Linked DNA regions of Azotobacter salinestris. The protein of the gene in region 2 interacts with the protein of the main gene of each other region in a pairwise test. Links are inferred from orthologs where the notes say so. Each region holds a gene or a part of one and is shown on either strand. Other genes may lie near its edges. The genes, in order: rho and yhbY.

What was found.
Region 1: the proteins of yhbY (region 2) and rho interact in binary tests that used the Escherichia coli proteins (3 or more experiments, as listed by UniProt). The link is inferred for Azotobacter salinestris from one-to-one orthologs.

The regions. Positions count from the first base shown.
Region 1 is NZ_CP045302.1:3,254,122-3,257,292, forward strand. Bases 321-3,171 are described here. They hold rho (transcription termination factor Rho), read left to right. Parts: upstream 321-1,041; coding sequence 1,042-2,301; downstream 2,302-3,171. Other genes in these bases: trxA (thioredoxin TrxA), read left to right, coding at 384-710; ubiD (4-hydroxy-3-polyprenylbenzoate decarboxylase), read left to right, coding at 2,398-3,171. Also shown: ppx (exopolyphosphatase), read right to left, coding at 1-37. UniProt on the Escherichia coli protein: Facilitates transcription termination by a mechanism that involves Rho binding to the nascent RNA, activation of Rho's RNA-dependent ATPase activity, and release of the mRNA from the DNA template.
Region 2 is NZ_CP045302.1:1,812,203-1,815,339, forward strand. The notes cover bases 195-3,011. They hold yhbY (ribosome assembly RNA-binding protein YhbY), read left to right. Parts: upstream 195-1,354; coding sequence 1,355-1,669; downstream 1,670-3,011. Other genes in these bases: ftsH (ATP-dependent zinc metalloprotease FtsH), read right to left, coding at 195-487; rlmE (23S rRNA (uridine(2552)-2'-O)-methyltransferase RlmE), read right to left, coding at 645-1,268; greA (transcription elongation factor GreA), read right to left, coding at 1,788-2,264; carB (carbamoyl-phosphate synthase large subunit), read right to left, coding at 2,261-3,011. In the rest of the region: more of ftsH, read right to left, coding at 1-194; more of carB, read right to left, coding at 3,012-3,137.

The DNA.
Region 1 (3,171 bases), 1.4 Mb from region 2 along the record:
CAATCAGGGGAAAGCTCTCGGCTTGGGTTTTTGGCATGTCAGGTGTCTCGATGGCAGAACCGCGCCGTTCGGCCACGGGGGAGCAGTTGTACCAGTTTACGGATGAAGGGTCCAAGGCAGCTTGTGCGATAGGCGGCCTATTATAAGACTTGATGCCGGTCGGGGACGATGCGCCCGAATGTCCCTTGGCGGAGGTGCGCAGGGTGACGGGCAGGCGGGCCCGGAGCATGGCCTTGTGCGACCGGGTGCCGACCTGCAGCCGGGCGCCCTTTTTGCACTCCTGGAGCCTGAAGGCGGGGCAGGGCGGCGCGCTCGCCTTCCTGTGCCGACCAATGCGGGCTATCATGTTCGGAAATTTGTGCTTCCGACCACGGAGATTTTCCATGAGCGAACTCATCACCAACGTCAGCGACGCCAGCTTCGAGCAGGATGTGCTTCAGGCCGAGGGGCCGGTGCTTGTCGACTATTGGGCCGAATGGTGCGGGCCGTGCAAGATGATCGCCCCTGTGCTCAACGAAATCGCCAAGGATTACGAAGGCCGGCTGAAGATCTGCAAGCTCAACATCGATGAAAACCAGGGCACTCCGGCGAAGTACGGCGTGCGCGGCATTCCGACCCTGATGCTGTTCAAGGGTGGCAACGTCGAGGCGACCAAGGTGGGCGCCCTGTCCAAGTCGCAGCTGGCCGCCTTTCTCGACAGCAATATCTGAGCTCGCCTGCCAAGCGCATCCTGAGCTCCCGGGCCGGCTGGAAGCATGAAAGCCAGGGCGGGCTCGGTCCCGTGGTCCCGAGCCCGGCGGGTTGTGTGTGGCAAGAAAGGCGGAGAGCGGCCTGTTCGCCGGATCCGGGGTCGCAGTTTTTATCGTGCGAGGCTGGACGCACCTTTTTCGGGGTGTTAGATTCGGCTCTCGCAGCGAATTTAACGCTGTCCTCCGTCAGTCGTCGCCGACGCATCTCTTTAGAACAAGTACAGCGATCCGATCGCCTTCCCTGCGGCGCGGCTTTCCCAAGCTCAACGCTTTCTGCCCCCCTTATCGTCTTATGAATCTGACCGAACTCAAGCAAAAGCCTATTACCGAACTGCTGGAAATGGCCGAACAGATGGGCCTGGAGAACATGGCCCGTTCGCGCAAGCAGGATGTGATTTTCTCCCTGCTGAAGAAGCATGCGAAAAGCGGCGAGGAAATCTCCGGTGATGGCGTGCTGGAGATCCTTCAGGACGGCTTCGGATTCCTGCGCAGCGCGGACTCCTCCTACCTGGCCGGCCCGGACGACATCTACGTCTCGCCGAGCCAGATCCGCCGCTTCAACCTGCGCACCGGCGACACCATCGTCGGCAAGATCCGTCCGCCGAAGGAGGGCGAGCGCTACTTCGCACTGCTCAAGGTCGACTCGATCAACTTCGACCGGCCGGAAAACGCGAAGAACAAGATTCTCTTCGAGAACCTCACCCCGCTGTTCCCCAATGCCCGTCTCACCATGGAGGCCGGCAACGGCTCCACCGAAGACCTCACCGGCCGCGTGATCGACCTCTGCGCGCCGATCGGCAAGGGGCAGCGTGGTCTGATCGTCGCGCCGCCGAAGGCCGGCAAGACGATCATGCTGCAGAACATCGCCAGCAACATCACGCGCAACAACCCGGAAGTGCACCTGATCGTCCTGCTGATCGACGAGCGCCCGGAGGAGGTGACCGAGATGCAGCGCACCGTGCGCGGCGAAGTGGTCGCCTCCACCTTCGACGAGCCGCCGACCCGCCATGTGCAGGTCGCCGAGATGGTCATCGAGAAGGCCAAGCGCCTGGTCGAGCACAAGAAGGACGTGGTGATTCTGCTCGACTCCATCACCCGTCTGGCGCGTGCCTACAACACCGTGATTCCCAGCTCCGGCAAGGTGCTCACCGGCGGTGTCGACGCCCATGCCCTGGAGAAGCCCAAGCGTTTCTTCGGCGCCGCGCGCAACATCGAGGAGGGCGGCAGCCTGACCATCCTCGCCACCGCCCTGGTGGAAACCGGCTCGAAGATGGACGAGGTGATCTACGAGGAGTTCAAGGGCACCGGCAACCTGGAACTGCAGCTCGACCGGCGCATCGCCGAGAAGCGCGTGTTCCCGGCGATCAACATCAACCGTTCCGGTACCCGTCGCGAAGAGCTCCTGACCGGCGAGGAGGAGCTGCAGCGCATGTGGATTCTGCGCAAGATCCTGCATCCCATGGACGAGATCGCCGCCATCGAATTCCTCCTCGACCGTCTGAAGGACACCAAGACCAACGAGGAATTCTTCCAGTCGATGAAGCGGAAGTAATCCGCCGCGACAAGTCGCAAGCCTCGCACTGCAAGGGGGCAGGCTGGCGCCGTCACCCTGCGACATGGGGTTTGCAGCCAGAGGCTCGCAGTTTCCATGAAATACTCCGATCTTCGCGACTTCCTGCGCGCCCTGGAGGCGCGTGGCGAGCTCAAGCGCATCCAGACGCCGGTCTCACCCATACTGGAAATGACCGAAATCTGCGACCGTACCCTGCGTCGCGGCGGGCCCGCGCTGCTGTTCGAGAGGCCGGCGGGCTTCGACATGCCGGTGCTCGGCAACCTGTTCGGCACGCCGCAGCGGGTGGCCTTCGGCATGGGTGCCGAGGATGTCTCCGAGCTGCGCGAGATCGGCCGACTGCTGGCCTTCCTCAAGGAACCGGAGCCGCCCAGGGGCCTCAGAGACGCCTGGGACAAGCTGCCGCTTTTCAAGAGAGTGGTCAGCATGGCGCCCAAGGTGCTGAAGGACGCACCCTGCCAGGAGGTGATCCTCGAAGGCGAGGAGGTCGACCTCGGCAGGCTGCCGGTGCAGCACTGCTGGCCGGGCGATGCCGCGCCGCTGATCACCTGGGGGCTGACCATCACCCGCGGGCCGAACAAGGAGCGGCAGAACCTCGGTATCTACCGGCAGCAGGTGATCGGCCGCAACAAGGTGATCATGCGCTGGCTCAGCCATCGTGGCGGTGCGCTGGACTATCGCGAATGGTGCCAGAAGCATCCGGATCGCCCCTATCCGGTGGCGGTGGCTCTGGGTGCCGACCCGGCAACCATCCTCGGTGCGGTCACGCCGGTGCCGGATACCCTGTCCGAATATGCCTTCGCCGGCCTGCTGCGCGGCCAGCGCACCGAGCTGGTCAAGGCCGTCGGCAGC
Region 2 (3,137 bases):
TGGCCTCGTCACAGCCGGCGACATCGGCAAAGGTGGTCTTGACCTGATCCTCCGAGAGCAGACGCGCCTTGCTCTTGCCAAAGCTCATCGGACCGCCCTTGCCGCCCGCACCACCCTGCATCTGGCGCATGAAGAACATGAACACGGCAATAATCACCAGAATCGGGAAGCTGGCCACCAGCAGCTGCGACCAAATGCTCTGCTGCTCTGGCTGCTTGCCCTCGATCTGGACATTGTTGTCGATCAGATCGCCTATCAGGCCGCCATCCTGGATCGCCGGACGGATCGTCTTGAAGTTGTCGCCGTCTATCCGCTGGCCGGTGATGATGTAGCCATCCACGGTCACGCGCTCGACCTTGCCATCCTTGACCTGCTGGATGAAGTCCGAATAATTCAGCGTCTGCGGCTCGCTCGGATTGGTAAAGTTGTTCATCACGGTCACCAGAACGGCCGCGATGATCAACCACAGAATCAGGTTCTTTGCCATGTCGTTCAATTAACTACCCTCTGGGACGGAGCCAGTCCCTGTATGACGGCCGGTACAGCTACCCGCCTAACTTAATACACAACCCCCGACCCCGGCAGGCCTCTCTGTAACCCTTTGTGTGCCAGTCCCTCGGGCACGTGCATGGTCCATCAGCAGTCTAGGCTCCATGAAAGCCACGCGCGAGCAGATATTGTTCGCGAGAGCGGTCACGTGAGGAAAGTGGCTTGCGCATCTGCACCTTGTCGAAACTTTCGCGCACTTGTCGCAGATACTGGTCGAAACCTTCGCCCTGGAAGATCTTGATCAGAAAGTCGCCTCCCGGCCGCAGAACTCGTCCGGCCAGATCCAGCGCCAGCTCGCAGAGGTACATGGCCCGCGGCTGATCAGCCGCCTTCACCCCACTCATATTGGGGGCCATGTCGGAAATCACAAGATCGACCGGTTGCTCGCCAATCGCCTCGAGGAGTTGGGCAAACACCGCGTCATCGGTGAAGTCCCCCTGAATGAAGGTCACATCCGGGATGCTGTCCATTGACAGGATATCCGAGGCGATCAGGCGTCCCCGGTCGCCAATGACCCGACTGGTCACCTGCGACCAGCCGCCCGGCGCAGCCCCCAGATCGACCACGGTCATACCCGGCCGCAGAATGCGGTCCCTTTCCTGAATCTCCAGCAATTTGTAGCTGGCGCGCGAGCGGTAGCCGTCTCTTTGCGCCATCTTCACATAGGGATCATCGAAATGCTCTTTCAACCAACGATGACTAGTCTTGGATCGGGCCACGGGCACCTCGCGTTTGGCTGGGCGGCCCCGGGTCGCTCGGGTAGACTAGGCCGCTTTTCAACAAGATCGGACGCAGGGGTCAGATTATGGCGCTCACTCAGGAGCAGAAGAAACATTTCAAATCCATCGGCCATCACCTGAAGCCTGTTTTGATCGTGGCCGAAAATGGCGTGACCGAAGGCGTTCTGGCCGAGCTGGAGCGGGCCCTGAACGATCACGAATTGATCAAGGTGAAGATCAACCTCGCCGAGCGGGAAGATCGCCAGACGGTGATCGCCGAACTCTGCGCGGCGTCCGGAAGCGAACTCGCCCAAGTGATCGGCAAGGTTGCCCTGCTCTACCGCAAGAACCCGAAGCCGAACAAGAACCTCTCGAACATCAGTCGCTTCCTTCAGGCTTGATGTGAAGGGCGGGCCACCCCTCCGGCTTGCATACCGAAAGGGTGGCCATCCAGTACCAGACTGACGCTGCATCCCCAAGAGGCCAGCTCGAAAGCCCCCTTGGTACAGGGGCTCCGACTCAGATGTGACGGACCTCAATGATTTCGTATTCGACGGTACCGCTTGGCGTCTTAACCACCACCACGTCGCCCTCCTCCTTGCCTACCAGGGCACGGGCGATGGGCGAGCTGACCGACAGCTTGCCCTGCTTGATGTCGGCCTCATCGTCACCCACGATCTGGTAGACCACGGTTTCGTCGGTCTCGACGTTGGCAATCTCCACAGTAACGCCAAAAATCACCTTCCCGGAATGGGGAATGGTCGTCACATCGATGATCTGCGCATTCTGCAGACGTCCCTCGATATCGCGTATCCGCGCCTCGACCATGCCCTGCTGCTCCCGGGCAGCGTGGTATTCGGCGTTCTCCTTGAGGTCGCCCAACTCGCGCGCCTCGGCGATCGCCTGGGTGATCTGCGGACGCAGCTCGGTTTTCAGATGCTTGAGTTCTTCCTCCAGGGCGCGTGCGCCCTGGACAGTCATCGGAAATTTGGTCATGCGTTGATTCCTGCATGGAGATCCTGCAGACGGCGCACGGTCTTCTCGGGACCGAACTTGAGCGCTTCACAGATCGCCTGGCCACCGGCGATGGTGGTGGTGATGCAGATCTTGTGCTGCAGAGCGTTGCGACGGATCGAGAAGGAGTCGGCGATCGACTGACGTCCCTCGGTGGTGTTGATGATCAGGGTGACCTCGTCATTCTTGATCATGTCGACCACATGGGGGCGGCCCTCGGTCACCTTGTTCACCCGGCGGACCGGCAGGCCGGCAGCCTCGATCATTCGAGCGGTACCGGCAGTGGCCACCACTTCAAAGCCGAGGGCAACCAGATTGCGCGCCACGTCAGCGACGAACGGCTTGTCATCCTCTCGCACGCTGATGAAGGCACAGCCACCGGTCGGCAGGGTCTCGCTGGCGCCCAGTTGGGCCTTGGCAAACGCCTCGGCAAAACTGTCGCCGACTCCCATCACTTCGCCGGTGGACTTCATTTCCGGGCCGAGAATGGGATCGACGCCGGGGAACTTGGCAAACGGGAACACCGCCTCCTTGACGCTGAAGAACGGCGGAATGATTTCCTCGGTAAAACCGATTTCCCTGAGCGTCTTGCCAGCCATCACGCGGGCCGCAACCTTGGCCAGGGACTCGCCGATGCACTTGGAAACGAAGGGCACGGTGCGCGAGGCACGCGGGTTCACTTCCAGCACGTAGATGTCCTCTCCCTGCACGGCCATCTGCACGTTCATCAGACCGACCACGCCGAGTTCCAGGGCCATTTTCTTGACCTGCTCGCGAATATCGTCCTGGATGCGTGCCGGCAGCGAATAGGGCGGCAGCGAGCAGGCCGAATCGCCGGAGTGTACGCCGGCCTGC